4 regions of the Pseudomonas sp. LBUM1679 genome follow, and region 2 is predicted to be linked to each of the others. Evidence: predicted binding sites of a transcription regulator. Region 2 holds the regulator's gene; each other region holds the start of a gene.
What was found. The regulator sigma-54, encoded in region 2, starts transcription at its own class of promoters, with help from an activator protein. The targets are predictions, from matches to a motif close to ANTGGCATNNANNTTGCTNT.
Positions count from the first base shown of each region.

Region 1: a site for sigma-54 is predicted at 2,653-2,672, ahead of ACA062_RS23795 (circularly permuted type 2 ATP-grasp protein). Genes of this name have one in related genera too.
Region 3: a site for sigma-54 is predicted at 4,012-4,031, ahead of ACA062_RS24910 (flagellar basal body rod protein FlgF). Genes of this name have one in related genera too.
Region 4: a site for sigma-54 is predicted at 2,697-2,716, ahead of ACA062_RS23435 (CmpA/NrtA family ABC transporter substrate-binding protein). Genes of this name have one in related genera too.

Region 1 covers NZ_CP166774.1:5,255,820-5,263,531, reverse strand. The annotation lists gene ACA062_RS23815 (hypothetical protein) at 515-1,045, shown strand; gene ACA062_RS23810 (PLDc N-terminal domain-containing protein) at 1,125-1,316, shown strand; gene ACA062_RS23805 (hypothetical protein) at 1,571-1,804, shown strand; gene ACA062_RS23800 (ribonuclease E inhibitor RraB) at 2,023-2,364, shown strand; gene ACA062_RS23795 (circularly permuted type 2 ATP-grasp protein) at 2,705-4,114, shown strand; gene ACA062_RS23790 (alpha-E domain-containing protein) at 4,127-5,077, shown strand; gene ACA062_RS23785 (transglutaminase family protein) at 5,074-5,889, shown strand; gene ACA062_RS23780 (c-type cytochrome) at 6,019-6,840, opposite strand; gene ACA062_RS23775 (acetyl-CoA C-acetyltransferase) at 7,449-7,712, shown strand, end outside.
Region 2 covers NZ_CP166774.1:6,199,753-6,207,464, reverse strand. The annotation lists gene ACA062_RS28350 (class II fumarate hydratase) at 1-801, shown strand, start outside; gene ACA062_RS28345 (DUF2753 family protein) at 829-1,293, shown strand; gene ACA062_RS28340 (ZIP family metal transporter) at 1,313-2,206, shown strand; gene ACA062_RS28335 (HPr family phosphocarrier protein) at 2,315-2,590, opposite strand; gene rapZ (RNase adapter RapZ) at 2,606-3,463, opposite strand; gene ptsN (PTS IIA-like nitrogen regulatory protein PtsN) at 3,466-3,930, opposite strand; gene hpf (ribosome hibernation-promoting factor, HPF/YfiA family) at 3,943-4,251, opposite strand; gene ACA062_RS28315 (RNA polymerase factor sigma-54) at 4,326-5,819, opposite strand; gene lptB (LPS export ABC transporter ATP-binding protein) at 5,999-6,724, opposite strand; gene lptA (lipopolysaccharide transport periplasmic protein LptA) at 6,724-7,272, opposite strand; gene lptC (LPS export ABC transporter periplasmic protein LptC) at 7,259-7,712, opposite strand, start outside.
Region 3 covers NZ_CP166774.1:5,492,205-5,499,916, reverse strand. The annotation lists gene ACA062_RS24930 (amino acid aminotransferase) at 1-539, opposite strand, end outside; gene ACA062_RS24925 (4a-hydroxytetrahydrobiopterin dehydratase) at 539-895, opposite strand; gene phhA (phenylalanine 4-monooxygenase) at 1,000-1,785, opposite strand; gene ACA062_RS24915 (sigma-54-dependent transcriptional regulator) at 2,189-3,748, shown strand; gene ACA062_RS24910 (flagellar basal body rod protein FlgF) at 4,086-4,823, shown strand; gene flgG (flagellar basal-body rod protein FlgG) at 4,872-5,657, shown strand; gene flgH (flagellar basal body L-ring protein FlgH) at 5,710-6,405, shown strand; gene ACA062_RS24895 (flagellar basal body P-ring protein FlgI) at 6,415-7,521, shown strand; gene flgJ (flagellar assembly peptidoglycan hydrolase FlgJ) at 7,533-7,712, shown strand, end outside.
Region 4 covers NZ_CP166774.1:5,180,289-5,188,000, reverse strand. The annotation lists gene ACA062_RS23445 (nitrate/nitrite transporter) at 1-438, opposite strand, end outside; gene ACA062_RS23440 (ANTAR domain-containing response regulator) at 776-1,351, opposite strand; gene ACA062_RS23435 (CmpA/NrtA family ABC transporter substrate-binding protein) at 1,367-2,578, opposite strand; gene ACA062_RS23430 (quinone-dependent dihydroorotate dehydrogenase) at 2,809-3,828, shown strand; gene rmf (ribosome modulation factor) at 4,275-4,490, opposite strand; gene rlmKL (bifunctional 23S rRNA (guanine(2069)-N(7))-methyltransferase RlmK/23S rRNA (guanine(2445)-N(2))-methyltransferase RlmL) at 5,021-7,297, shown strand; gene ACA062_RS23415 (sensor domain-containing diguanylate cyclase) at 7,493-7,712, shown strand, end outside.

The DNA of each region.
Region 1 (7,712 bases), 940 kb from region 2:
GGCGCCCAGTAACGGGTTGTCACCGAACAGTGGCATGGCATTGATCTCGACCCAGCCGTTGGCATCGGCCAGTTCCAATACCGGTTGGCCATTGAGCAGCGGCGCCTGCCCGGGATTGAAGGTCAGCAGGTTTTCGGCCTGCGGTAACGGTTGCCCGGCAGGCCACACGGTGAGCAGCCGTGCCTGGGCCTGGGCCGAAGCCCGGGCATCATGGCTGCGCGACTGTTGTTCAAGCTGTACGGCGTACAACACCAACAACAGGGTGGTCACGAAAGCGACGGCGTTGACCGCCCAGAATTTGTACTTCAACGAGATATTGCTAAGCCAGGCACCCATGGAGGTCTTCTCTGATAGCGGAAACAGTTTCGGCAAGGTGCCAGTATTGTGCCGCTACCGAGTCTGCCAGGCCTTGATGTGGGTCAACCTTCCCGGCAGTGCGCCCCTACAGCCACGGCGGGGCGGAATGCGCTATCCTTCGCGCCTTCAAAATTCCCTCGCTACAGGATTCCGCCCCATGAAAGCCGCACTCGTCGAACTCATCAGCAAAATCAGCTCCGGGTGCATGAGCGATGACGAAATCCTGAAAATCGCTGATGAAGCGGCCCAGGCCTACGCCGATCCAGCGGCTTTCCTGGCGGCCAATCCGGATATCAACTACGACGAGACCTTCCCGATTCCTCTGGGCGAGTGGGTGGTCGTCGGCAGCCTGCCGGAGACCGTGCTGTTCCAGGCCGACACCTATGTGGATCTGTTCGCCCGGATCGTTGCTTCGTTCGGCCCTGGCGTTGATTTCAATATCAAACCCAAGCAGTTGGCCAAGACCGAAGCCCTGACCGCGCTCAATCGCATCCAGGTGCAGATGAGCAGCATGAACAAGGATAACGGCGGCTACGTGCTGATGAACTTCAGCCAGTTGCTCGATGACGAGCTGCAAGTGGTGCTGGTCTACGGCAATGACGTGCCGCGGGTGCTCGAGTTGTGTGCTCAAGTCGGCATCGCTGCCGCGCCTTCGCTGGAAGCCCTGAAACTGGCGATCCACGTCTGACGCCACTCTGGGCCGAATAAAACGGAACCCTAGGGGCCAGCTATCCTAAGAGTGCACACCACTCTTCGGGAGCGACACCATGGGTTCCACGTTCAATGGTCTGGTTGGCCTGATCATTCTTGCCCTGGACATCTGGGCAATCATCAACGTGTTGAAAAGTGGCACCGACACCGGGATGAAAATCGTCTGGGTGCTGTTGATCCTGCTGCTGCCGGTCCTGGGGCTGATTATCTGGGCCATCGCCGGACCGCGGGGTAACGTGCGGATCTGACTCGGTCTCACAAACACCACAAAACCCCTGTGGGAGCGAGCTTGCTCGCGATGGACGTGAACGATGACGCGTGCTGTCTGGAAACAAGCGCCGCCTTCAAGTTCATCGTCGGAACGCCGCCCCGGAGCAAGCTCGCTCCTACAGGGTAATTCGTCAGGATTAGGCTGACGCGCTGTAATCCGTTTGAACGATCAGTCAGGGCAAAAGTCCAGATAGTTGTAAGCCCATTTGCGGGTTTGTTCGAGGAGGCACTGATGCAAAAGTGGAAAATCACTTTCGTGGATGATCACGGTGAAACAGTCGACGAAGTCTTCGAGTGCGACGAATGCCCGGACAACGAGCAAGCCGCCAAACTGATCAAGGCCCGTCTCCTGCCTGTCGCTGCCGAACTGGATCTGAATGATCTGGAAGGGCGCACCGCTGATGCGAGCGTCAAAAGTCTCAAGGCCCAGAACAGCATACAAATCCTCGGCATTACTCCCGTCTGAAACACTTCCTGGCACATTCGTGAAACAACCAGACCTTGGCAGCGCCTCTCTCTTGGGGCTACTCTGCAAGCGAGATCAGCGAACGGATCGCTAAGGTCTGGTCTTGTCAGCTACATGCTTGCTTCCCACCGGCAATTTGTTGCCGCATCACTCGCACCAATCGGTTGCGTGTGCCGGGAATACGGAAAGTCTATCCATCAATGTGAGGGGGACGTTTCATGAGCACAGCCTATCAAGAAGACATCAGCAGCAGCGTGCTGCGCCGCATGAAAGAAGGCGGTTTCGACTTTTCACGATTCCATCCCATCGAGTTCTACGCCATTTTCCCCGACGAGGAGCGGGCGCGCAGGGCGGCAGGGCATTATTGCGGTGAATCCTTGAATGCCCAGATCAGCGTGCGCGATGACGGCGCGTGGTATCTGGAGCTGAGTAAAGTGATGTACGCCACCTACGACGGTATCGGCGACTTCGAGCAGGACTTCGAGGCAGTGGTGGAGCCTCTGGGCGGGATCATCGAAGGGTGGGGCGTCAAGCAGGAGGTACGAGGGCGACTCGCATAACATTATGAACAGCGACAACATTCACTAACGGCTGACCTTCGGGTTGGCCGTTTTCGTTTGCGGGTTTGTGAAGATCAAAAGATCGCAGCCTCGTTACCTGTAGGAGCTGTCGAGTGCAACGAGGCTGCGATCTTTTGATCTTGTTTTTTAATTGACTATGCTGCTGATGGGCGAAGACATTGCTTCGCAATGAAGCGGGGGCGATCAGCTTGGGGCATTTACCGCACAGGATTGGTGCGGTGGATCCGGCGTCATTATCCAACTGATTGATATCAAAGCGTTTCTGCCGATGGCACGGGCCTTGCGAAGGCCTGGATGTCCGGGTGACAAGGAGTACGGCATGATCCGCACCTATTTTGATGAAATGTATGATGCCGGCGGCCAGGTCCGCCCGCATTACCGGGAGTTTGCCCGTTGGCTGGCCGAAACGCCTGATGAGCTTTTGGCCCAACGGCGACGCGAGGCCGATCTGCTGTTTCATCGCGCCGGGATTACCTTCACGCTCTACGGTGACGAGCAAGGGACAGAGCGCCTGATTCCCTTTGACACCATACCCCGCAGCATCCCCGCCAGTGAATGGCGAGTCGTCGAACGCGGCTGTATCCAGCGGGTCAAGGCGCTGAACATGTTCCTCGCCGACCTCTATCACGACCAGCGCATCATCAAGGCCGGCATCATCCCGGCCGAGCAAGTGCTGGCCAACGAGCAATACCAGTTGGCGATGCAAGGGCTGGATCTGCACCGGAATATCTATTCGCACATTTCCGGTGTCGATCTGGTGCGCGATGGCGACGGCACGTACTACGTGCTCGAAGACAACCTTCGTACACCGAGCGGCGTGAGCTACATGCTCGAAGACCGCAAGATGATGATGCGCCTGTTCCCCGAATTGTTCGCGGCGCAACGCATTGCGCCGATCGATCACTATCCGAACCTGTTGCTCGATACCCTGAAAAGCTCCAGCCCGATCGATAACCCCAGCGTGGTGGTGCTGACGCCGGGCCGTTTCAACAGCGCGTTTTTCGAACATGCCTTTCTCGCTCGGGAAATGGGCGTTGAGCTGGTGGAAGGCGCGGACCTGTTCGTGCGTGACGACAAGGTGTTCATGCGCACCACGGACGGGCCGAAAGCCGTCGACGTGATCTACCGGCGCCTCGACGATGCCTTCCTCGACCCGCTGGCGTTCAACCCGGACTCGATGCTCGGCGTCCCGGGGCTGTTGTCGTCCTACCGTTCGGGCAACGTGGTACTGGCAAATGCCATCGGCACCGGGGTGGCGGATGACAAGTCGGTGTACCCGTTCGTCACGGACATGATCCGTTTCTACCTCGACGAAGAGCCGATCCTGAAGAATGTGCCGACGTGGCAGTGTCGTAATCCCTCTGAACTGTCCCACGTACTGGCCAATCTTCCAGAGCTGGTGGTCAAGGAAACCCAGGGTTCAGGCGGCTACGGAATGCTGGTGGGGCCGGCGGCGACGGCGGCGGAAATCGAAGTCTTCCGCGCGCGGATCAAAGCCAAGCCCCACGCGTACATCGCGCAACCGACATTGTCGTTGTCGACCTGTCCGACTTTTGTCGAAAACGGCATCGCTCCACGCCATATCGACTTGCGTCCGTTTGTATTGTCTGGCCGCGAAACCTGGGTTGTGCCCGGTGGTTTGACCCGTGTCGCCCTGCGTGAAGGCTCCCTGGTGGTGAACTCCTCCCAGGGCGGCGGCACCAAGGACACCTGGGTGGTCGAGGATTGAAGGAAGCCTGCCATGTTAAGTAGAACTGCCTCGGATTTGTATTGGATGTCGCGTTACCTGGAGCGGGCGGAAAACCTCGCCCGGATGCTCGACATCAGTTATTCGCTGTCGCTGATGCCACAGGATGGTCGCGGTGACGGCTTGCACGAACTCGCCATGCCGTTGCTGATTACCGGCACCCTGGATGATTACCTGGAGCGCCATGGCGAGCTGCATGCCGAGCGGCTGCTGCATTTTTTCGCCCTGGACGCGGCCAACCCGGCGAGCATCTACAGTTGCCTCGGTGCCGCGCGGGCCAGTGCCCATGCGGTACGTGGGCGAATCACCGCCGACATGTGGGAAAACATCAACGCCACCTGGCTGGAAATTCGCGGGATCGCCGACCAGGGCTTGAGTCGCTACGGCATGAGCCGTTTCTGCGAGTGGATCAAGGAGCGTTCCCACCTGTTCCGCGGCGCGTCCTACGGCACGATCATGCGTAACGACGCGTTCCGCTTCATTCGCCTGGGTACCTTCATCGAGCGGGCAGACAACACCTTGCGCCTGCTCGATGCACGCTACGAAATGGCCGGTGACCAGGCCGAAGCGGTCAGCGACGGCACGGCCCACGCCTATTACCAGTGGAGTGCCTTATTGAGGGCCTTGTCCTCGTTCGAGGCCTACACCGAGATCTACCGCGACGCGCCCGGTGCCCGGCATGTCGCCGAACTGTTGCTACTGCGTGCTGACGTCCCGCGTTCGTTGCGGGCGTGTACCGAAGAGATCGACCAGATCCTCGCCCAGCTGCCGGGGGCCAACGGCCGTCCTGCGCAACGCCTGGCGGCAGAAATGGACGCGCGCCTGCGCTACACCGGTATCAGCGAAATTCTCGACGAAGGCCTGCACACCTGGCTGACCGAGTTCATCCCGCTGGTGCGCCAGTTGGGCAATGCCATTCACAGTTCTTACCTGGAGGCCGCATGAGACTTTCCATTAGCCACGAGACCACCTATCACTATGAAGATCAGGTGCGGGCGAGCATCCAGTACCTGCGACTGACCCCCCACGACAGCGAACGCCAACACGTGCTCAGCTGGCAACTCGACCTGCCGCGTCCGGTGCGCGCACAACTCGACCCGTTCGGTAACATCCTGCATGTGCTGACCATGGATGAGCCCCACGAGGCGATCATCATCGGTGCCCGGGGCCAGGTGGACATCGATGAGCTGCGCGAAGCCGAGCATGAGAGCCAGTCGGCGCTGCCGTTCCTGCGTTTCACCCGACTGACCGAAGCCGACGAAGCCCTGCGCGCGTTTGCCCGCAAGCAATGCAAGCAACGTCGGGATCGCACGGCGCTGATCGACTTGATGCATGGCCTGAACCAGTACATGACCTACACGCCGGGCTCCACCGCCGTGGACACCAGCGCCGCCCAGGCCTTCGCCGGGCGTTCGGGCGTGTGCCAGGACCACACCCATGCCTTCCTCGCCTGCGCCCGCAGCCTGGGGATTGCCTCGCGTTATGTGTCGGGCTATCTGTACAGCGAGGACTGCGAGCACCTGGCCAGCCACGCGTGGGCTGAAGCCTGGCTCGATGACGCCTGGTACAGCTTCGATGTGACCAACGAACTGGCCCGGCCCGAGCGCCACCTGAAACTGGCGGTGGGCCTGGATTACCTGGATGCCTGCCCGGTGCGCGGCATGCGCCGGGGCGGTGGGTGTGAGCAGATGCATGCGAAGGTGTTTGTTTCGCCGACGCCGATGCCGGCGCCTGTGATTTCGGTGCAACAACAGTAACCAGGATCACCACATACCCCCTGTAGGAGCTGGCTTGCCAGCGAAGGCGGCCTGACAGTCAACATCGATGTTGAATGTCAGGCCGCCTTCGCGAGCAAGCTTGCTCCTACAGGACAGGGGGGAGCAATGTCAGGGCTTAACCTTGCGCCCCGCCATATGCTTCAAATACCCCACCAACATCTCCAGGTCCCCCTCCGGCAACACAGCCGCCGTAAACCCGGGCATTTTCGCCTGCGGCCACTGCCGCAAACTCTGCGGGTCACGAATGTAACGCATGAGGAAGTCCGCGCCGAAGTACTCGGTCGGGTTGAACGGAATATTCAAATCCGGCCCGAACTGCGCATCCCCGGCCCCATTGAGCCGATGACAGGCCAGGCAGTTCTTCTGAAACAGTGCAAAGCCCTTGTTCACCGGATCATCCGCCGCCAGCGCAGGGTCGGGCAGCAGGGCAGGGAAGCGCTCGGCTACCGGCGCCATGCGCTTGATGCTCGCCACTTCAAACGGCCATTGCTCAGGACTGATATTGCCGGCTTGCGGATCGGTCCAGACCAGATAGAACGGTCCGGCACTGTGCTTGCCCTCGGACAACGCCGGCCAGGGGTTGGCCGGGTCTTCAATCGCCAGCCACGCCCGCGCACCCTTGCCATTGAGCAGCGGCGCCGCCGACAGCTCTGCCGCAAACCCGTCCAGTGCCACGGCTTGCAAGTGATCTTCAGGCTTGATACCCGTCAACAAGGCCGCCAACGGAACAGCGCGATAGCTCATGTCCCGTTTGTAGGAAACGTCGTTGGTGATGGTGATGGTCTGAACCTGAGGATGCGTGAGCAATTCCCCGGTCTGCCAGGTGCGACTGTTCGCGCCCAGCCCCAGGTCAAGCTGTGCGGCAAAGAGGGGCGTGCTCAGCAGCAAGGCCCCGAACAGAATGAGCGTTTTCAAGTGATCGCCGTCCATGTCGTGGAAGTGCCACAAAGGTTGGCACACCCACGCTGGCCCGGGTAGCGAGCCAGTCACATTTTTAATGAGGCGATGTAAAAAACTGACGCCGTATTTTAAAGACCGACTAACCAATCACCTTGGTCAGGTTCGGCAAAATCAACAACAGCGTGGTGGCGAATAGAATGAGCCCGGCTTGACGTACTTTCGATTGCTTGAACATGGCTGACCGCCTTTTTTTTTGTTATTTCCTGATGCCTGCCTGCATAGCTCCACGACGGCAAGGCGTTGCACTTCCTGTAGGACGAGCGCCTCGGCAAAACCCGACGACAACTTCGTACAACTTCACATTAGAGCCCGCGTCACGCCTGGTTTAGATCCATTTCATATGGTGTGGTCGCTAATTGCTGTTAAAAAGGTATGAGGCCTATTGCCAGCTGCTTGGGCGCCCGTTGGCTAGACCGCTTGGTGTTCTGAATCGGTTAATCCCATGGCGGACTACCGTCCGTCTGAGCGTGAGGTCAACGCGGCTGAGCGTTGCGGTCATTGAATCGGTTGCGGCTCGGCATAAGGTGAGAGATCAAATACCAAAAGAGTACCCACTCACCATCAGGTTCGAGAACATCATGACCCAAGCTTTGATTTTCGACGCGTTACGCACGCCCCGGGGCAAGGGCAAGGCCGATGGCGCCTTGCACAGCGTCAAACCGGTGAACCTGGTTGCCGGGCTGCTCACGGCATTGCAACAGCGCACTTCGCTCGACACCAGCCAGGTCGATGACGTGGTGCTCGGCTGCGTAACGCCGATCGGCGATCAAGGCGCCGACATCGCCAAAACCGCGACCCAGGTGGCCGATTGGGATGTCAGCGTGGCAGGTGTGCAGATCAAC
Region 2 (7,712 bases):
CAGGTGCTCAACGGTTGGGCGCAGCAACTCAAGGCGAACATTGGCCATCTGCAGGACCTGCTGCCGAGCCTGCAAGCCCTGGCTCAAGGCGGCACGGCGGTGGGCACCGGGATCAATGCACATCCAGAGTTTGCGGCGCGTTTCAGTCAGCAATTGCGCAAGTTGACCCAGGTGCAGTTCACGCCGGGCAAGGACCTGTTTGCGCTGATCGGCTCCCAGGACACCGCGGTTGCAGTATCCGGGCAGCTTAAAGCCACGGCGGTCTCGTTGATGAAAATCGCCAATGACCTGCGCTGGATGAACTCCGGCCCTCTGGCCGGTCTCGGTGAAATCGAGCTCGAAGCCTTGCAGCCGGGTTCTTCGATCATGCCGGGCAAGGTCAATCCGGTGATCCCGGAAGCCACAGCGATGGTCGCGGCTCAAGTGATCGGCAACGACACAGTCATCACCATCGCCGGCCAGTCGGGCAATTTCGAGCTGAACGTGATGTTGCCGATCATCGCCCAGAACCTGTTGAGCAGCATCGAGTTGTTGGCCAACGCCAGCCGTCTGCTGGGTGACAAGGCCATCGCCAGCTTCAAGGTCAACGAAGCCCGGATCAAGGAAGCGCTGTCGCGCAACCCGATTCTGGTCACTGCACTCAACCCGATCATTGGTTACCAAAAAGCCGCTGAAATCGCCAAGAAGGCCTATCAGCAGGGGCGTCCGGTGATCGATGTCGCCCTGGAACACACCGACCTCACACGCAACCAGCTTGAGGTGTTGCTCGACCCGGAAAAACTCACCGCAGGCGGCGTGTAATCACCGTTAGCGCTTTGGAGCCTCACCATGGAGCACTGGAAACGCACGATCGAAAGAGCTAATCGCTGTTTCATGCTGGGCGAGCTGGTCGATGCCCGCGAGGCGTATTTGCAGGCATTGGCCCTGGCCCAGGTGTTGTTCGAGCGCTGGGCGGATGCCGATGAAGCGGTGGCGGCCTGCGTGATTTCCCACCACAACCTGGCAGACCTGCATCTGCGTCTGAATCAGCCGGAGGAGAGCGCCGAATATTTGTGCGCCATCCATCAGCGGTTATTGCAGACCATGCAGGACCCGCGTCTGGCGCCGGCCTTGCGTGAAGCGGCATGGCGTCAGAGCAGCAAGACCTACGTCGAGCTGCTGAATTTCATCAGCGAGCACGGCGAGTACCCGCGCAGCCATCGTTTGCTGGACATGGATGTTGCCCTGCAACGTGATCAATTGGCCACAAGTCTGCGCGCGCTATCAGGCGGCGCTGGCTTGAGTCTTCTATAAAAATCTTCCAAGGCTGATTATGGGCACTGAAACACTGGCGATCGGAAGTGGACGAATGTTTCGTTACGCGCTGGGATCGCTGTTACTGCTGGCAGGCATGACCTTGTTGGGTGCCCAAGGGCTGGTATGGCTGGACCTGGAGCCGAAACTGTTACGCGCGCTGCAAGGCGGGGCGATCTGCGCTCTGGGCACAGCGTTGGGCGCGGTGCCGGTATTGGTGATTCGGCAGATGCCCCAGGCGGTCAGCGATACGCTGCTGGGCTTCGGCGCCGGGGTGATGCTCGCGGCGACGGCGTTTTCGCTGATCGTTCCGGGTATCTCGGCCGCAGAAAACCTGGGGCTGACACCTTGGGCGGCCAGCGGTTTGATCAGCTTCGGCATCATGCTCGGTGCGTTCGGGCTGTTTCTGGTGGATCGCAAGGTGTCCGGTGCGTCGCCGGAGATGCTCGTGGGGACCGTTGAACATCCGGTGATTCCCCCGCGCATCTGGCTGTTCGTGTTTGCCATCATTGCTCACAACATACCGGAAGGCATGGCAGTGGGCGTCTCGGCCGGTGGCGGGATGCCGGATGCCGACAGTCTGGCCATGGGTATTGCCTTGCAGGATGTGCCGGAAGGGCTGGTGATTGCGTTGGTGTTGGCCGGGGCAGGGATGTCGCGGGTCAAGGCATTCCTGATCGGCGCGGCGTCAGGGTTGGTCGAGCCGGTCTTCGCGCTGTTATGCGCCTGGCTGGTCAGCCTGGCCGAGATGCTGCTGCCTTTGGGGTTGGCGCTGGCGGCGGGGGCGATGCTGTTGGTGGTGACCCATGAAGTCATTCCCGAGTCGCGTCGACACGGTCATGACAAGCTGGCCAGCTTGGGGTTGTTGATCGGGTTTTGTTTGATGATGGTGATGGATACGGCTTTGGCGTAACACGGCCTGTGTAGGAGCGAGGCTTGCCCGCGAATGCCGTTACGCAGTGGAACTGATGAGCCGTGTCATCGTTCTTCGCGGGCAAGCCTCGCTCCTACATGGGCGAGTTTACTCACCTTCGTCGAAGTAGTTATTGATCAACGCCACCAGCGCATCCAGCGCTTCCTGTTCCTGCTCGCCTTCGGTACTCAAATAAATCCTGGTGCCCTTGCCAGCCGCGAGCATCATCATCGCCATGATGCTTTTGCCATCGACCGTTGACTCCGGGGTGCGTCCTACCCTGATCGAGCAATCCTTGAACTGACCGGCCACGCCGACAAATTTTGCAGATGCACGGGCATGCAGGCCCAGCTTGTTGATGATTTCGATTTCCAGAGCAGGCATCGCGATGTGAATCCTTTAGCTGAGGTCGCGGTGGCGGACCTGGACGTTCTTCAGGGTTTTTTGCAGGGCCTGACCCAGGCGTTCGGTCAGGTAGACGGAGCGGTGATGCCCGCCGGTGCAGCCAATGGCGATGGTGACATAAGCGCGATTGCTGGCCGCAAAGCGCGGCAGCCACTTGAGCAGGTATGTAGAAATGTCCTGGAACATTTCTTCGACGTCCGGCTGTGCCGCCAGGTAGTCGGCGACCGGCTTATCGAGCCCGGACTGTTCGCGCAACTCCGGCTTCCAGTAGGGGTTCGGCAGGCAACGCACGTCGAACACCAGGTCGGCGTCCACCGGCATGCCACGCTTGAAGCCGAAGGATTCCACGAGGAACGCCGTACCGGGCTCCGGTTGATTCAGCAGGCGCAGCTTGATGGTATCGCGCAGCTGATACAGGTTCAGGTTGGTGGTGTTGACCTTGAGATCGGCGAGGTCGGCAATCGGCCCGAGCAGGGTGGTTTCATCGCTGATCGCCTCCGCCAGTGAACGGTTGGCGTTGCTCAGCGGGTGACGCCGACGGGTCTCCGAAAAACGTTTGAGCAAGGTTTCTTCGTCGGCGTCCAGGTACAGGACATCGCACTGGATATGCCGGCTGCGGACTTCTTCCAGCAGCTCGGGGAAGCGTGAAAGGTGGCTCGGCAAGTTACGCGCGTCGATGGACACGGCAACCAGCGGCTGGGCGAGTTCAGTGTGGATCAACGCACGTTCGGCCAGTTCCGGCAGGAGCCCGGCAGGCAAGTTGTCGATACAGTAGAAGCCGTTGTCCTCGAGAACATCGAGCGCGGTGCTTTTACCTGAGCCGGAGCGGCCACTGACGATGATCAAGCGCATGATTACGGACCGTTTTGCTCGTCCAGGACAACCTGATACAAGGCTTGATTGCTCGGGGCGCTGCGCAGCTTTTCGCGTACTTCCTTGCGATCGAGCATGCTGGCAATCTGACGCAGCAGCTCCAGGTGCGCATCGGTAGCCGCTTCCGGGACCAGCAGAACGAACAGCAAGTCAACCGGGGCGCCATCGATGGCGTCGAAATCAATGGGTGCGTCGAGGTGCATCAAGGCGCTGATGGGTGAGGTGCAGCCCTTGAGGCGACAGTGGGGAATGGCGATGCCGTTGCCAAAACCGGTCGAACCGAGTTTTTCACGGGCAATCAACGCCTCGAAGACAACTTGCATCTCCAGATCCGGCACTTCGCGATGGATTAGGTTGGCAATTTGTTCGAGGGCTTTCTTTTTACTGCCGCCCGGCACGTTCACGAGGGAACGGCCGGGGGTCAGGATGCTTTCAAGTCGGATCATGGGTTGGGAGTGTTAACGACCGGTCGCGCCCTGGAGGAGGCTTTGGGTCTTTTCCTTATGCTTTTTGAGTTGTTTATCCAGCTTGTCGGTCAATGCGTCGATCGCCGCGTACATATCGGTATGTTCCGCGTTGGCGACGACTTCATTGCCGGGAATATGCAGCGTGGCTTCGATTTTCTGCTTCAGCTTTTCGACCGTCATCGTGACCTGCACGTTGGTGATCTTGTCGAAGTGCCTCTCCAATCGTTCGAGTTTTTCGCCGATGTAGGTGCGAAGAGGTTCGGTCACTTCCAGTTGGTGTCCACTGATGTTGACTTGCATACAGCTTCTCCTTCGTTGCCAGTGCATAAAGCGGCAGGCAGAAATGCCTGCCACTGGAACGCTGTGGCGTGGCTCTACATCAACCGCTTGCGTTCGCTCGAAGGCGCGATCCCGAGGGATTCGCGGTACTTGGCGACGGTGCGGCGAGCCACCTGAATGCCTTGTGCCTCCAGTAAACCAGCGATCTTGCTGTCACTCAACGGCTTTTTCTGATTTTCCGCTGCAACCAGTTTTTTGATGATCGCGCGGATCGCCGTGGACGAGCATTCACCGCCTTCGGAGGTGCTGACGTGGCTGGAGAAAAAGTACTTCAATTCATAGATGCCCCGAGGGGTGTGCATGAATTTCTGCGTGGTCACCCGGGAAATCGTCGACTCGTGCATGCCGACCGCTTCGGCGATGTCATGCAGCACCAGCGGTTTCATGGCTTCGTCGCCGTATTCCAGGAAGCCGCGCTGATGCTCGACGATCTGGGTGGCCACCTTCATCAGGGTTTCGTTGCGGCTCTGCAGGCTCTTGATGAACCAGCGGGCCTCTTGCAGCTGATTGCGCATGAAGGTGTTGTCGGCACTGGTGTCGGCGCGGCGCACGAAGCCGGCGTATTGGGCGTTGACCCGCAGCCGTGGCACCGATTCCTGGTTCAGCTCCACCAGCCAGCGCTCGTTGTCCTTGCGCACGATGACATCGGGGACGACGTATTCGGCTTCACTGGACTCGATCTGCGAGCCAGGACGCGGGTTGAGGCTCTGCACCAGTTCGATCACCTGGCGCAGCTCATCTTCCTTGAGCTTCATGCGGCGCATCAACTGGCTGTAGTCGCGGCTGCCAAGCAGGTCGATGTAATCGCTGACCAGGCGCTTGGCCTCGGCCAGCCAAGGGGTCTTGGCGGGCAACTGGCGCAATTGCAGCAACAGGCATTCGCCCAGGTTGCGGGCGCCGATGCCGGCGGGTTCGAATTGCTGGATGCGATGCAGGACGGCTTCTATTTCGTCGAGTTCGATGTCCAGTTCCGGATCGAAGGCTTCGAGAATTTCGTCGAGGGATTCGTCCAGGTAACCCTGATTGTTGATGCAGTCGATCAGGGTCACGGCTATCAGGCGATCGGTGTCGGACATCGGTGCCAGGTTCAGTTGCCAGAGCAGATGGCTCTGCAGGCTTTCACCGGCCGACGTACGGGTGGTGAAGTCCCACTCGTCGTCATCGTTGCTCGGCAGGCTGCTGGCGCTGGTCTGGTAAACGTCTTCCCACGCGGTATCGACGGGCAGTTCGTTGGGAATGCGCTCGTTCCAGTCACCTTCCTCGAGGTTATCCACCGTCGGGGCGGTTTCCTGGTAGGAGGGTTCCGACACGTCGGCATTGGGGAGCTGTTCGGCTTTGTCGGCCAAGGGGTCGGCGTTATCGAAGTCGTCGCCTTCTTCCTGGCGTTCGAGCATCGGATTGGACTCCAGGGCCTCCTGGATTTCCTGTTGCAGGTCCAGGGTCGACAATTGGAGCAGGCGGATGGCCTGTTGCAGCTGCGGTGTCATCGTCAGCTGCTGGCCCATTCTCAAGACTAGCGATGGTTTCATGGCAGGGGCTTAACACCTTATTCGCCGGCGCACATGCGCCATCCACTACAGGGCGCCGGAGCGCCAAACATAAGCAAATTATATGCCCGAAACTTTAGCGTTTGCCTAGAGCGCTGTAACAATAAAAAAGTGTTGATTTTTTATCGAGACAAGCGCTTGGGCGACAAGGCGGACACCGCTTACAGGCGGAACTCATGGCCCAGATACACTTCCTTGACCAGTTCGTTGGCCAGGATGGTGGCAGAGTCGCCTTCGGCGATCAGTTGGCCATCGTTGACGATGTAGGCGGTTTCGCAGATATCCAGGGTTTCGCGGACGTTGTGGTCCGTGATCAGCACGCCAATGCCCTTGGCCTTGAGGTGGTGGATGATCTGTTTGATATCGCCCACCGAAATCGGGTCCACGCCGGCGAAAGGTTCGTCGAGGAGGATGAATTTCGGGTTGGTGGCCAGTGCGCGGGCGATTTCCACGCGGCGGCGTTCGCCACCGGACAGGCTCATGCCGAGGTTGTCGCGGATGTGGTGGATGTGGAATTCCTGCAGCAGGCTTTCCAGCTCCTTGCGGCGACCGGCCTTGTCGAGTTCCTTGCGGGTCTCGAGGATCGCCAGGATGTTATCGGCCACCGAGAGTTTACGGAAGATCGACGCTTCCTGCGGAAGATAGCCGATACCGGCTTTCGCGCGACCGTGCATCGGCTGGTGGCTGACGTCCAGGTCGTCGATCAGTACACGGCCCTGATCGGCCTGTACCAGGCCGACAATCATGTAGAAGCAGGTGGTTTTGCCGGCGCCGTTAGGGCCAAGCAAGCCGACGATCTGACCGCTGTCGATGGACAGGCTGACGTCGCGCACGACCTGGCGGCTCTTGTAGCTCTTGGCCAGATGCTGAGCTTTCAGAGTTGCCATTACTGGGCCTTTTGCTCGTCGGATTTCTTTTTCGGCTGGATCACCATGTCGATGCGCGGGCGTTCTTCGGTGACTTTGGTGCCGGTGGCGCGGCCAGCGTTAGCCAGTTTCTTGACCGTGTCGTAGACGATTTTTTCGCCTTGGGTGACGTTGCCGTCCTTGTCGATGACTTTGGCGCGATCGATCAGCACGACGCGGTCTTGCGAGGCATGGTACTGGATAGTGACGCCATAACCCTGAACCGGCTTGGAGTCGCCGGCAGTCTGCATCTGCTCGAAGTAGGCCAGGTTGCCCACCGAGGTCACCACGTCGACGTCGCCGGAAGCGGTGCGGGTGATGGTCACGGTGTTGCCGGTGACCTTCATCGTGCCCTGGGTGATGATCACATCGCCTTTGTAGGTGGCGATGCCTTGCTTGTCGTCCAGTTGGGCGTCGTCGGCCTGAATGCGGATAGGCTGGTTTCTATCGTCCGGCAGAGCCCAGGCGCTCACGCTTCCCAGTGCTGCGCCCAGACTGAGCAAAATAGGGAGGGTTTTAACGAGCCTCATACTGTCCTCTTACGTTCGATAGCAGGTGTATCCTGCTTTCTTTCAAATACGCTTTCATGCCCGTGCCGGTCGACACGCCACCAGCGCCGTCGATTCTAACGGGTTGCTCGGTCTGCGCATATTGCTGCTGCGGGAACACGGTCATGCGACTGCTGGTGATGATGGTCGTGCGCTTTTTTTCGTCGGTTCGGGCGATACGTACCGAGTCGATCAGTTCGACTTCGGTTCCGCCGGAATTGACTTCGCCGCGTTCGCTCTGCACATGCCACGGAAACTCGGTACCGCGGAACATGTTCAGGTCCGGTTTGCTGACCAGCGTCACGTCACTGGCCTTGAGGTGTTCGACCTTGTCGGACGTCATGTCGTACTGCAATTTGCCATCTGGCAGGTACTGCACGCTATGGGTGTTGGTCGCGTACCAGTCGATCCGGGTTTCATCG
Region 3 (7,712 bases), 710 kb from region 2:
CAGGCGTGCAGCAACACGACATCACCCTTGGGTGCCGCTTCGAGTGCCGCCAGCATCGCGTCGACATCGAGACGGTTGTCGCTGCCCACGTAAGGGTAGTGACTGACCTTGACGCCCGCCGCGGCGAAGATGGTTTCGTGAATCGGCCAGGTCGGACTGCTCAACCACACGCCACGGCCCGGCAGGCACTGCGCGATGAAGTCGGCGCTCAAGCGCAACGCACCGGTGCCACCCGGCGTCTGCGTCACACCGGCCCGTTGTTCGGCGATCAGCGCAGAGTCGGCACCCAGTACCAGCTCATTGATAACTTTGCCGAACGCCGGTTCGCCGTGACCGCCGATGTAGGTCTTGGTGGCCTGACGATCCACCAGCCGCGCTTCGGCGAGCTTCACCGCCTGAGGTATCGAGGTCAGGCCCTGGGCATCTTTGTAGACGCCCACGCCGAGGTCGAATTTGCGCGGGTTCGGGTCCAGCGCATAGGCCTCCATCAGGCCGAGGATCGGGTCGCCGGGGACTCGACCTATGGCGTCGAAATGCATTATTTGCGGCCCTCGGCGTCCTTGGCCACGTCGTCGGTGCGCGCGGCCATGATGAAATCGTTGCGGTGCAGGCCCTTGATGGAATGGCTCCACCAGGTCACGGTGACTTTGCCCCACTCGGTCAGCAGGCCCGGGTGGTGACCTTCGGCCTCGGAGATTTCACCAACGGCGTTGGTGAACGCCAGGGCGTGCTTGAAATTCTTGAACAGGAACACTTTTTCCAGCTGCATCACGCCGTCGCGGACTTCGATGTTCCAGTCAGGGATCTGCTTGATCAGCACCGGCAGTTCTTCGTCGCTGACCTGAGGGGCGCCGGCTTGGCAGGCTTCGCAGTGGGCTTGGTTCAATGTGGACATGATGGGTTCCTGAAATCGAATTATTGGAAATCGGCCGTCAATCTCACCACGCTAAACCAAAGCGTCGGTTCCTGACAGGCTCACATGATTCTAAAAGCCGCGGATCACGCGGCTTTTGGCGGAAATTTGGGGGTGTGCAAGCCCAGCTGCATGCCTTGCTTGACCATGCTCATGATGTCTTCATGGGCCACATCGAACAGGCGCTTGAGGTTCGGCAGAACAAAATACAGCGGCTGCAGGATGTCGATGCGATACGGCGTGCGCATGCATTCCAGCGGGTCGAACGTCTGATGCTCAGGTTCATTCGACAGGCAGTACACCGTTTCTTTAGGCGAGGACAGAATGCCGCCGCCGTAGATGCGCATGCCTTGCGGCGTATCGACCAGGCCAAACTCGATGGTCATCCAGTACAGGCGCGCCAGGTACACGCGCTCTTCCTTGGTCGCCTGCAGGCCGAGTTTGCCGTAGGTGTGGGTGAATTCGGCGAACCAGGGGTTAGTCAGCAGCGGGCAGTGACCGAAGATCTCGTGGAAAATGTCCGGCTCTTGCAGGTAATCCAGCTCTTCGCGGGTACGAATGAAGGTCGCCACCGGAAACTGTTTGTTGGCGAGCAATTCGAAAAAGGTCTGGAAGGGGATCAGTGCAGGCACCCGGGCAACTTGCCAGCCGGTGGTTTCACCGAGCACCTTGTTGATCTCGCCCAGTTGCGGAATGCGGTCGTGGGGCAGACCGAGTTTTTCGATACCGTCCAGGTATTCCTGGCACGCACGCCCTTCGATCACTTTCAGTTGGCGAGTGATCAGCGTGTTCCACACCGCGTGTTCTTCGGCGGGGTAGTCGATAAAACCTTGCGCATCGGGCTCGCGAGCCACGTAGTGCGTCTGCTTCATGCTGCTCTCCTGCTAGGGGATTTCGTTCTTGTTATGTCCTGCTATGGACTTAGAAATACCCCAAGGTGTTCGGCGTTGCAGCAGGTGGTTTGCAGCGGGCGCAGGAAAATACCACGGTTTTCGTAAAGTATTCGTTACGGTTTGCCGCTTGCCGCGCAAGTATTGAGATCTGCGGGGTTGAAATGGCGTGCAGGTGTCACATAATCTTGACGACTATCTGCGTACCTCAGCAGAAAAATACGCCCAAGGGCACTGCAACATGCCTGGTAGGAGCAAGCTTGCTCGCGAAAGCGGTGTGTCAGACGACTTTTATTTACCTGATCCACCGCTATCGCGAGCAAGCTTGCTCCTACAGGTCGAGCGCCTGCTATCTACCTCATTCACCGCTTTTTCAGGCCTTTATATGCGTATCAAAGTTCACTGCCAGAACCGCATCGGCATCCTGCGCGACATTCTCAACCTGCTGGTGGAATACGGGATCAACGTCGCTCGCGGCGAGGTCGGCGGTGAGCATGGCAATGCCATCTACCTGCTTTGCCCGAACCTGATCAACATTCAGTTCCAGGCGCTACGGCCGAAATTCGAATCGATTGCCGGGGTCTTCGGGGTCAAGCGTGTCGGGCTGATGCCCAGCGAGCGTCGGCACATGGAGCTCAATGCCTTGCTCGGCGCGCTGGAGTTTCCGGTGCTGTCGATCGACATGGGCGGCTCGATCGTCGCGGCCAACCGTGCGGCGGCGCAGTTGCTCGGGGTGCGCGTCGATGAGGTGCCGGGGATCCCGTTGTCGCGGTACGCCGAGGATTTCGACTTGCCGGAACTGGTGCGCGCCAACAAGTCGCGGATCAACGGGCTGCGGGTCAAGGTCAAGGGCGACGTGTTTCTCGCCGACATTGCGCCGTTGCAATCGGAGCATGACGACAGCGAAGCCATGGCCGGCGCGGTGCTGACCCTGCATCGCGCGGATCGGGTGGGTGAGCGCATTTATAACGTGCGCAAGCAGGAACTGCGCGGGTTCGACAGCATCTTCCAGAGTTCGAAAGTGATGGCCGCCGTGGTGCGCGAAGCCCGGCGCATGGCGCCGCTGGATGCGCCGCTATTGATAGAAGGCGAAACCGGCACCGGCAAGGAGTTGCTGGCGCGCGCCTGCCACCTGGCGAGCCCCCGTGGCCAGTCACCGCTGATGGCGCTCAACTGCGCCGGCCTGCCGGAATCCATGGCCGAGACCGAGTTGTTCGGCTACGGCCCCGGCGCCTTTGAAGGGGCGCGGGCCGAAGGCAAGCTCGGGCTGCTGGAGCTGACGGCGGGCGGTACGCTGTTTCTCGACGGCGTCGGCGAAATGAGCCCGCGCCTGCAGGTGAAATTGCTGCGTTTCCTGCAGGACGGTTGCTTCCGTCGTGTCGGCAGTGATGAAGAGGTTTATCTGGATGTGCGCGTGATCTGCGCGACCCAGGTCGACCTGTCCGAGCTGTGCGCTCGCGGGGAGTTTCGCCAGGATCTGTATCACCGCCTGAACGTGCTGTCGTTGCACATCCCGCCGTTGCGCGAGTGTCTCGACGGGTTGACGCCGCTGGTGGAACACTTCCTCGATCAAGCCAGCCGGCAGATCGGTTGCCCGCTGCCGAAACTGGCGCCGGCGGCGATGGAGCGGCTCAGTCACTACCATTGGCCGGGCAATGTCCGGCAACTGGAGAATGTGTTGTTCCAGGCGGTTTCGTTGTGCGAGGGCGGGACGGTCAAGGCCGAGCACATTCGATTGCCGGATTACGGAGTGCGTCAGCCCCTTGGCGATTTCTCGCTGGAGGGTGGGCTGGACGAGATTGTCGGGCGCTTCGAGAAGGCGGTGCTGGAGCGGCTGTATTCCGAGCATCCGAGCAGTCGGCAACTGGGGAAGCGGTTGGGGGTTTCGCATACCACCATTGCCAACAAGTTGCGCGAATATGAGGTTGGCAAGACCGAGACATAGCGGGCGCTTGTTGTGTTTGTTCGGGCCTCTTCGCGGGCAAGCCCGCTCCCACAGGGATCTTCAGGGTTCACACTATCCCTGAACAACCAACAACCCTGTGGGAGCGGGCTTGCCCGCGATGAGGCCAGCATAGGCAACACTCAGGTCAAGCCTTGCCACCCACCGGCATAACACCGCCGGTTTTTCGACTTTGACACAATCCCCCATTCCCTCCTGAACCCCTCAACCCCTTTGTTTGCCGGCCCCCGCGCCGCCAGAAAAAAGTTGGTCTGCAAATTGCTTATGGCTCAGCAGTACAGCTGTGGGCGGCAAACGTCCGGCATGCAGAGGAAAGAGTGTGGACAAGTACCTTTATGTGGCAATGACCGGCGCCAGCCAGAATGCACTGGCGCAGAAGGCTCATGCGAACAACCTGGCGAACATCTCCACCAACGGCTTCCAGAAAGACCTGGAGCAGGCGCGTTCGATGCCGGTGTTCGGTGACGGCTTTGCGGCGCGGGCGTTTGCCCTGACCGAGCGTCCGGCCACCGACTTTTCCCCTGGCGCGCTGGTAGAGACCGGCCGCGACCTCGATGTCGCCGTGCAAGGCAACGGCTGGATTGCGGTGCAGAACCCCGACGGCGGCGAAAGCTACGTGCGCACCGGCAGCCTGAACGTCGACGCCCTCGGCGTGCTGCGGGCCGGCAACGGCATGCCGGTGCTGGGCAATGGCGGGCCGATTGCCGTGCCGCCCGAGCAGCAGATCGAAGTGGGCGAGGACGGCAGCATCAGCATTCGGGCGATGGGCGAGGGCCCGCGGGTGATGGCGCAAGTCGACCGCATCAAACTGGTCAACCCGGACTTCAAGAACATGACCAAAGGCCTGGACGGTTCGATCCACACCAAGGACGGCCAGCCGGCGCAGGCCGATGCCAACGTCAAGCTGGTGTCCGGCTTCCTCGAGTCGAGCAACGTCAATGCCGTGGAAGAGATGACCTCGGTGCTGGCCCTGGCCAAGCAGTTCGAACTGCACGTCAAGATGATGAACACCGCCAAAGAAGACGACCAGGCCATGGCTCGGGTCTTGCAGATCTAATAATCATCAGAACGTCGCGCCGTAAAACAGGCGCACGAGGAGAATCGAATGCTTCCGGCTCTATGGGTTGCCAAAACAGGCCTGTCCGCCCAGGACACCAACCTGACGACCATTTCCAACAACCTGGCCAACGTCTCGACCACGGGTTTCAAACGTGACCGCGCCGAGTTCCAGGACTTGCTCTACCAGATCAAACGCCAGCCAGGCGCCCAGTCGACCCAGGACAGCGAACTGCCGTCGGGTCTACAAGTGGGCACCGGTGTGCGCATCGTCGGCACCCAGAAAAACTTCACCGCCGGCAGCCTGCAGACCACCGAGCAACCGTTGGACATGGCCATCGACGGCCGCGGTTTCTTCCAGATCCTGCAGCCGGACGGCACCACGTCCTACACCCGTGACGGTACCTTCCACCTCGACTCCAACGGCCAGATCGTCAACGCCAGCGGCTTCGCCCTGGAACCGGCCATCGTCATCCCCAACGACGCCCAGACCTTCACGGTCGGTCGCGACGGCACCGTGTCCATCACCGTGGCCGGCAACCCGGCCGCCCAGGTGATCGGCAACCTGCAAACCGCCGACTTCATCAACCCGGCCGGCCTGCAGGCAGTGGGCAACAACCTGTTCCTGGAAACCGCCGCCAGCGGCGCGCCGCAAGTCGGCACCCCGGGCCTGGCCGGTTTCGGCACCACGCTGCAGAACACCCTGGAAACCTCCAACGTCAGCACCGTTGAAGAGATGGTCAACATGATCACCACTCAACGCGCCTACGAGATGAACTCCAAGGTGATTTCCACCGCCGACCAGATGCTCTCGTTCGTCACGCAGAATCTGTAATCAAGTCCATGGGGCGCCCACGTGGTCGCCAGCAACACCGTGAGGTAGGGTCATGAATCGCTTTGTATCTGTCCTGGCACTGAGTGGGATCACCGCGCTCGCGGGTTGTGTCGCCCCACCGCCCAAGCCCAATGACCCTTACTACGCCCCGGTGTTGCCGCGCACGCCGCTGCCGGCGGCGGCCAACAACGGCTCGATCTACCAGGCCGGTTTCGAACAGAACCTGTACAGCGACCGCAAGGCGTTCCGGGTCGGTGACATCATCACCATCACCCTGAACGAGCGCACCCAGGCCAGCAAGAACGCCAATTCGCAAACCGCCAAGAACAGCAAGACCGACATCGGCCTGAGCTCGTTTTTCGGCGGCGGTCTGAGCACCAACGACCCGGTGGGCAGCGGTAACCTGAGCCTGGACGTCGGTTACGCCGGCGACCGCGCAACCAAGGGCGACAGCAAGTCCGGCCAGAGCAACAGCCTCACCGGTTCGATCACGGTGACCGTCGCCGACGTCTTGCCCAACGGCATCATCGCCGTGCGCGGCGAGAAATGGCTGACCCTCAACACCGGTGACGAGCTGGTGCGGATTGCCGGCCTGGTGCGCGCCGATGACATCGCCACCGACAACACCGTGTCCTCGACCCGGGTCGCCGACGCACGCATCACCTATTCGGGCACCGGTGCCTTTGCCGACGCGAGTCAGCCAGGCTGGTTCGACCGTTTCTTCCTCAGCCCGCTGTTCCCTTTCTAGGTGGCCACGTTGAATTTGAGAAGTCTCATCGTTGCGGCCTTGTTGGTGTGTGCAGCGTCCAGCGCCCAGGCTGAGCGCCTGAAGGACATCGCCAGCATTTCCGGGGTGCGTTCCAACCAATTGATCGGCTACGGCCTGGTGGTCGGGCTCAACGGCACCGGCGACCAGACGACCCAGACCCCGTTCACGCTGCAGACCTTCAACAACATGCTCTCGCAGTTCGGCATCAAGGTGCCGCCGGGTTCGGGCAACGTGCAGTTGAAAAACGTCGCGGCCGTGTCGATCAGTGCCGACTTGCCGGCGTTCGCCAAGCCGGGTCAGCAGATCGACATTACCGTGTCCTCCATCGGCAACTCCAAGAGCCTGCGCGGCGGCACCTTGCTGCTGACCCCGCTCAAGGGCATCGACGGCAACGTCTACGCCATCGCCCAGGGCAACCTGGTGGTCGGCGGCTTCGATGCCGAAGGTCGCGACGGTTCCAAGATCACGGTCAACGTGCCCTCGGCCGGGCGCATCCCCGGTGGGGCCTCGGTTGAGCGTTCGGTGCCGAGCGGGTTCAACCAGGGCAACAGCCTGACCCTGAACCTCAACCGTTCGGACTTCACCACCGCCAAGCGCATCGTCGACAAGATCAACGACCTGCTCGGCCCCGGCGTGGCCCAGGCCATCGACGGCGGCTCGATTCGCGTCAGCGCGCCGCTCGATCCAAGCCAGCGCGTCGACTACCTGTCGATCCTCGAAAACCTTGAAGTCGACCCGGGCCAGGCGGTGGCGAAAGTCATCATCAACTCCCGCACCGGCACCATCGTGATCGGCCAGAACGTCAAGGTATCCCCGGCCGCCGTGACCCACGGCAGCCTGACCGTGACCATCACCGAAGACCCGATCGTCAGCCAGCCCGGCCCGCTGTCCAACGGGCAGACGGCCGTCGTGCCGCGCTCGCGGGTCAACGCCCAGCAGGAAGCCAAGCCGATGTTCAAGTTCGGCCCGGGCACCACCCTCGACGAAATCGTCCGGGCGGTGAACCAGGTCGGCGCCGCGCCGGGTGACTTGATGGCCATCCTCGAAGCGCTGAAACAGGCCGGCGCCTTGCAAGCCGACTTGATCGTGATCTGAGGATGACGACCATGGACATGCGCAAGGGCGGTGTGGGGGTCAGCAGCAGCGACTCGGGGTCCTATTCGGACCTCAATCGCCTGAACCAGCTCAAGGTCGGCGACAAGAACAGCGACGGCAACCTGCGCAAGGTCGCGCAGGAATTCGAGTCGCTGTTCCTCGGTGAAATGCTCAAATCCATGCGCTCGGCC
Region 4 (7,712 bases), 1.0 Mb from region 2:
GTTGCCGGCGCCAGCGATGCCCATGGCTTTGCCTTGATGCTGCGGCGGGTACCATTGCGAGGCCAGCGGCAGCGCAACGGCGAAGGAGGCGCCGGCCATGCCGAGGAACAGGCCCAGCAGCAGCGCTTGTTCATAACTGTGAATCCCGTGTTTCCAGGCGACGAACAGGGCGCAGATGACGATCACCTGGCCGATCAGCCCGGCGGTCTTGGGCGACAGGCGGTCAGCCAGCAAACCCATCACAAAGCGCAGGATGGCCCCGGCCAGGATAGGCGTGGCGACCACCAGCCCGCGTTGTTGGGTGGTCAATTGCAAGTCGGCGGCGATCTGCACCGCCAAGGGGCCGAGCAGGTACCAGACCATGAAACTCAGGTCGAAATAGAGGAAGGCCGCGAACAGGGTCGGGGTATGGCCGGATTTCCAGAAGCTTGAATTCATCGCGCACCTCAGCTGTTAGTCGTCTCGAGAAGGAGTCATGAGCTTGCAAGTGGGGCGCCGCATTCGGCCGCACCACCGGCCCCGGGCTGCGGGGCCAAAACAAAAAAAACGCCGCCACCCGATTCGCCAGGAGCGAATGGGGTGAGCGACGTCTTTGTCGTAGGTGGGGCAACCGCCGTTGGTTACCTGTGGTGATTACCTAGCGAGATCTGTGCCAACAAGTAACACCGAGTCGCGGCCATCGCGGGCAAGCCCGCTCCCACAGGTTTTGTGGACACCGAGAAACCTGTGGGAGCGGGCTTGCCCGCGATGGGGCCCTTAAAGGCAATACAGGGCTTCAGCCCAACAACTCACTCATGGCGATGATCTGCTCCGCCACCTGAATCAGTTTCTGCTGGCGACTCATGGCCTGGCGGCGCATCAGCGTGTAGGCCTGTTCCTCGTTGCAATCCTTCATCTTCATCAGCAACCCCTTGGCCAGCTCGATGCGCTTGCGCTCGGCCAGTTGCTGGTCCCGGGCCTGCAGTTGCGCACGCAGGGCCTGGTCACTTTCAAAGCGCGCCATGGCGACGTCGAGAATCGGCTGCAAGCGTTGTGCGTGAATGCCTTCGACGATGTAGGCGCTGACCCCGGACTTGATCGCCTGGCGCATCACGTCAGGGTCATGCTCGTCGGTAAACATCACGATCGGCCGCGGTTGATCGCGGCTCACCAGCACCACTTGCTCCATGACATCGCGGCTCGGTGACTCGGTATCGATCAGAATCACGTCCGGACGCACCGTTTCGACGCGCGCGGGCAAGTCGATGGTCAGGCCGGATTCGTCTATTACTTCGAACCCGGCTTCGGTCAGGGCCGCTTTCAGGCGGCCAACTTTCTTCGCGGTGTCGTTGATCAGCAGGATTCGCAACATATTTGCAGTCTCCTGTCAGCGGCTGGCGAAAAGCGGTGAGCTGTCGCTCATGGCATGCAGCTTGAAACTGCGGGCATAGCCGGCGGGGTCCGAGCCGTCCCAGACCTTGCCGTCGATCAACTGGCTGCTGCGCATTGGCTGACTGCCGGCGGCAACCCCTACTGCAGTGGCGGCCTCTCGGTACAAGTCTAGTTGCTGCACCTGACGCGCCACTGCGAGGTAGTCCGGATCGTCGCGCAACAGACCCCAGCGGCGGAACTGGGTCATGAACCACATGCCATCGGACAAGTATGGCAAGTTGACCTCGCCAGCGCCGTGCAAGCGCAGTGCGTGCGGGTCCTGCCAGCGATTGCCGAGGCCATCGGCATAGTCGCCAAGCAAGCGCGGTTCGATGCAATCGAGTGGCGCGTCCAGGTATTGCGCTGCGCTGAGCAATTGAGCAGTGCTGCGGCGATTCTCGGTGCTGGCTTCGATGAAGCGGCTGGCCTCCAGGATCGCCATCACCAGCGCCCGTGCGGTGTTGGGATATTGCTCGACGAAGGTGCGGGTGCAGCCGAGGACTTTTTCCGGGTGATCGGGCCAGATTGTCTGGGTCGTCGCCAGGGTAAAACCGAGATTCTGTTTCACCGCACTGGCGGACCAGGGTTCGCCGACGCAAAAACCGTCGATGCGTCCCGCTTGCAGGTGCGCGACCATTTGCGGCGGCGGCACCACTACACTGTCGACGTCGTGCAATGGGTGGATGCCCTGGCTGGCCAGCCAGTAATACAGCCACATGGCGTGGGTGCCGGTTGGAAACGTTTGGGCAAAGGTGAGTTTTGGGCGACTTTGGTGCACGTGCCGCTCCAGTGCTTCAGGACTGGTCACGCCCAGGGCCTGCAAGCCATGGGACAGGTTGATGCTCTGGCCGTTCTGGTTCAGGCCCATCAGCACGGCCATGTCGGTCGCCGCCACACCGCCTATCCCCAAGTGAACCGCATAAATCAGACCGTACAGGCTATGAGCGGCATCGAGTTCCCCGCTGACCAGTTTGTCCCGCAGGCTGGCCCACGACGACTGGCGTTTGAGATTCAGGGTCACGCCATAGGGCTGGGCGAAACCCTGGGTGGCCGCGACGACCACCGAAGCGCAGTCGCTCAGGGCCATGAAGCCGAGGTTGATTTCGGTCTTTTCCGGGGCATCGCTGCCGTGGACCCAGGCCAGGGGGGTGGCTGGATTTTCAATCATGGGTAAACACCTTCCATAAAAAAGCGCCGTATCGGCTGCTTGCCAGAGCAAGGCCAGGTGACGACGCCTTTGTCTTTCGACCCATCCCGCCGTTGGCATGGGTGCTGATGCCAGTGACGGTGCAAGGCATATGCCATCGCCGGCTGTTTTTGCGGCGTGCCTCGCCTGCACCCCCGATGCCCGGCTATAATCGCCGCCTCATTTCGCCGCCAATCGAGTCAAAGCCGCCCATGTACACCCTGGCCCGTCAGCTGTTGTTCCAACTTTCCCCGGAAACCTCCCACGATCTGTCCCTGGACCTGATCGGCGCGGGCGGGCGTTTGGGCCTCAACGGCTTGCTGTGCAAGGCGCCGGCGAAAATGCCGGTGACCGTCATGGGCCTGGACTTCCCGAATCCGGTGGGCCTGGCCGCCGGTCTCGACAAGAATGGCGCGGCCATCGACGGTTTTGCCCAACTGGGTTTCGGCTTTGTCGAAATCGGCACCATTACCCCGCGTTCGCAACCCGGCAACCCGAAGCCACGGATTTTCCGTCTGCCGGAAGCCGAGGCGATCATCAACCGCATGGGTTTCAACAACCTCGGCGTCGATCACCTGTTGGCCCGCGTGGCCGCGGCCAAGTACAAGGGCGTGCTGGGGATCAATATCGGCAAGAACTTCGATACGCCGGTCGAGCGCGCGGTCGACGACTACCTGATCTGCCTGGACAAGGTCTACGCCCACGCCAGCTACGTGACGGTCAACGTCAGCTCGCCGAACACCCCGGGCTTGCGCAGCCTGCAGTTCGGCGACTCGCTCAAGCAGTTGCTGGCCGACCTGGCCACGCGTCGGGCGGAACTGGCGTTGCGTCACGGCAAACATGTGCCGCTGGCGATCAAGATTGCCCCGGACATGACCGACGAAGAAACCGTTCAGGTCGCGCAAGCGTTGATCGAAACGGGGATGGACGCGGTCATCGCCACCAACACCACCCTGAGCCGTGTCGGCGTCGAAGGCATGGAGTTCGGGGACGAGGCGGGCGGCCTGTCCGGCGCACCGGTTCGCGAGAAGAGCACCCACACGGTAAAAGTGCTGGCGGCGGAACTGGCCGGTCGCTTGCCGATCATTGCCGTGGGCGGTATCACCGAAGGCAAGCACGCGGCCGAGAAAATCGCGGCGGGGGCGAGCCTGGTGCAGCTGTATTCCGGCTTCATCTATAAGGGCCCGGCGCTGATTCGCGAGTCCGTCGACGCCATCGCCGCCTTGCGCTGATCCCTGTAGGAGCGAGGCTTGCCCGCGAACCAGGCGCCGCGGTGTATCTGTTGTACCGCGTCAGCGTTCTTCGCCGGCAAGCCTGGCTCCTACAGGCGAACCAGGCGCCGCGGTGTATCTGTTGTACCGCGTCAGCGTTCTTCGCCGGCAAGCCTGGCTCCTACAGGCGAACCAGGCGCCGCGGTGTATCTGTTGTACCGCGTCAGCGTTCTTCGCCGGCAAGCCTGGCTCCTACAGGCGAACCAGGCGCCGCGGTGTATCTGTTGTACCGCGTCAGCGTTTTTCGCCGGCAAGCCTGGCTCCTACAGGGGAAGGCGTCCGACAGGCGATGGCATAAAAAAGGGCTCCTCGAGGGAGCCCTTGGGCCGGAGCCCGCCGCCCGGATGGGGCGTGCGTGGTAAGTTTTTACGTAATCAGATTGTCGTGTCGGAGTGTTGTGCCCTGTATTAGCCGACGGCGTGAAGTTCGTTGAGTCTGTGGATTCCCGCAGTGCCGGTCATACCGTCCCAGTTGTCGCCGCGTCCTTCTCGCCAGCCGTTAATCCAGGCTTGACGTACCGACGGTAGAGTAAATGGGCAAAGCTCACGGGATTTGCCACCAACGCCATATTGATATCCGCGCAAAAATGCTCTTTCCAACGGATCACGCTTAAGTCTTCTCATAGGGTGTTGCCCTCACTTGTTGACTGTATGTATCGCGTCGACCTCAATTGAGGTCTGGCAGAAAAACTCCTGCCGTTGGGGCTCGCTGCCGGCGTCGCGAGCCAAGGTGTTGACGCCGTTGCGACGTCAACCTGTGTTGAGTTCTAACCAATGCGTCACATCGAGGGAATGATCGTTTTGTCATAAGGACGTAACGATAAAGATGGTAAGGCAATAAGTAACACGATGTTTGTCCGCCTGTGATTGGTCAAACCCCGGTATGATCGGGCCCTGCGCTAGATGATGGGGTTAATCCTTTGCTGAGAATGGCTCGCATTACGCGGGGCATTATTCGACGAAGGGTCGATTTATGACATTTTGTTGCTTCAACTTTTTTATCTACCTGTGCATCTAAGCTCCTTTGACCGGAGCAGCACCGGTGGGACGGCACACCTTCGTGCCACGCGGGCGCTCTTTTAGAAAAGCGCCTGATTGAAAACCGGGCCGGCAATGCGTTGCCGGTCCACTCAGCTAAAGGTTCTGGAATTCCCATGTCCGATCGTTTCGAACTCTTCCTCACTTGCCCCAAAGGCCTTGAAGGCCTGCTTATCGAGGAAGCCATCGGGCTTGGCCTTGAAGAAGCGCGTGAGCACACCTCTGCCGTGCGCGGCATGGCAACCATGGAAACCGCCTATCGCCTGTGCCTGTGGTCGCGTCTGGCGAACCGGGTGCTGCTGGTGCTCAAGCGTTTCCCGATGAAGGATGCCGAAGACCTCTACCACGGTGTGCTCGATATCGAGTGGCAAGACCACATGCTCAATGACGGCACCCTGGCCGTCGAGTTCAGCGGTCACGGCTCGGGGATCGACAACACCCACTTCGGCGCCCTGAAGGTCAAGGACGCCATCGTCGACAAACTGCGCACCCCGCAGGGCGACCGTCCATCCATCGACAAGCTCAACCCGGACCTGCGCATTCACCTGCGCCTGGATCGCGGCGAAGCGATTCTCTCCCTCGACCTCTCCGGCCACAGCCTGCACCAGCGCGGCTATCGCTTGCAGCAGGGGGCGGCGCCGCTGAAGGAAAACCTCGCGGCGGCGATCCTGATCCGTTCCGGCTGGCCACGGATTGCTGCCGAAGGCGGCGCCCTGGCTGACCCGATGTGCGGTGTCGGTACCTTCCTGGTGGAAGCAGCGATGATCGCCGCCGACATGGCGCCGAACCTGCGTCGCGAACAGTGGGGCTTTACGGCCTGGCTCGGTCACGTGCCAGCGCTGTGGAAAAAACTTCACGAAGAAGCCACTGAACGTTGCGCGGCCGGCCTGGCCAAGCCACCCCTGTGGATTCGCGGTTACGAAGCCGACCCCCGCCTGATACAACCGGGCCGCAACAACGTCGAGCGCGCCGGCCTGAGCGAGTGGATCAAGATCTACCAGGGCGAAGTCGGTACCTTCGAACCGCGTCCGGACCAGAACCAGAAAGGCCTGGTGATCTGCAACCCGCCGTACGGCGAACGTCTGGGTGACGAGGCGAGTTTGCTCTATCTCTACCAGAACCTCGGCGAACGTCTGCGTCAGGCCTGCCTGAACTGGGAAGCCGCGGTCTTCACCGGCGCCCCGGACCTGGGCAAGCGCATGGGTATTCGCAGCCACAAACAATATTCATTCTGGAACGGCGCCTTGCCGTGCAAATTGCTGCTGATCAAGGTCACGCCAGACCAGTTCGTCACCGGTGAGCGACGCACCCCGGAACAGCGTCAGGTCGAGCGCGAACAAGTTCGAGCCGAAGTCGAGGTTGCCGACAACGATGTGGCACCCGGCAAGTACGAGAAGTACAACAAGAACGGCAACCCGATCAAACCGGCGCCGGTGGTGGTCGAGCAACCGCGCTTGAGCGAAGGCGGACAGATGTTCGCCAATCGCCTGCAAAAGAACCTCAAGGCCCTGGGCAAGTGGGTCAAGCGTGAAGGCATCGATTGCTATCGCGTGTATGACGCCGACATGCCGGAATACTCGATGGCCATCGACCTGTATCAGGATTGGGTCCACGTCCAGGAATACGCCGCACCGAAATCCATCGACCCGGAAAAAGCCTCGGCGCGGATGTTCGATGCCCTCGCGGCCATTCCCCAGGCGTTGAACATCGACAAGAGCCGCGTGGTGGTCAAGCGTCGCGAGCGTCAGAGCGGCACCAAGCAGTACGAGCGCCAGGCGGCCCAGGGCAAGTTCGTCGAGGTCAGCGAAGGCGGCGTGAAACTGCTGGTCAACCTCACCGACTACCTCGACACCGGGCTGTTCCTTGACCACCGGCCGATGCGCATGCGAATCCAGAAAGAGGCGGCCGGCAAGCGCTTCCTCAACCTGTATTGCTACACCGCGACCGCCAGCGTCCACGCGGCGAAGGGTGGTGCGCGCAGCACCACCAGCGTCGATTTGTCGAAAACGTACCTGGACTGGGCGCGGCGCAACCTGTCGCTCAATGGCTTCTCCGACAAGAACCGGCTGGAGCAGGGCGACGTGATGGCCTGGCTCGACGCCTGCCGTGACGAGTACGACCTGATTTTCATCGACCCGCCGACCTTCTCCAACTCCAAGCGCATGGAAGGCATCTTCGACGTGCAACGGGACCAGGTGCAACTGATCGACCTGGCCATGGCGCGGCTGGCACCGGGTGGGGTGTTGTACTTCTCCAACAACTTCCGCAAGTTCACCCTGGAGGAGAACCTTACCGAGCGTTACGCGGTGGAGGAAATCACCGCCCAGACCATTGATCCGGATTTCGCCCGTAACGGCAAAATCCACCGTGCCTGGAAAATCATGGCGCGCTGAGGCTTGAATCGATTGGAACACCTGTAGGAGCCAGGCTTGCCGGCGAAGAACGATGACGCGGTATTACAGAGACACCGCGGCGCCTGGTTCGCGGGCAAGCCTCGCTCCTACAGGGACTGGTGAAGTTAGTGGCTAATAGCTATAACTCAAGATAGCCAATGGGCTTTCCCGCACCTGGCGTCTCGAGTTGCGTCTATGTCGTTGAACGCCGTGCGCCCAAAGATCCTGGGGTTTATCAGTGAAGACGTCTCGGCCTGGCTGGTCGCGCTGCTGGTGTTGCTCGCCGGGGGGATTCTCACGGGATTGCTGGCCTGGTCGACGCTGAATCTGTTTCACCAACAATTGCGGCAACGGTTCCAGCTGCTGGCCAGCGAGCGTTACAGCCGTATCGAAGAACGCTTCGAAGACCAGGTGC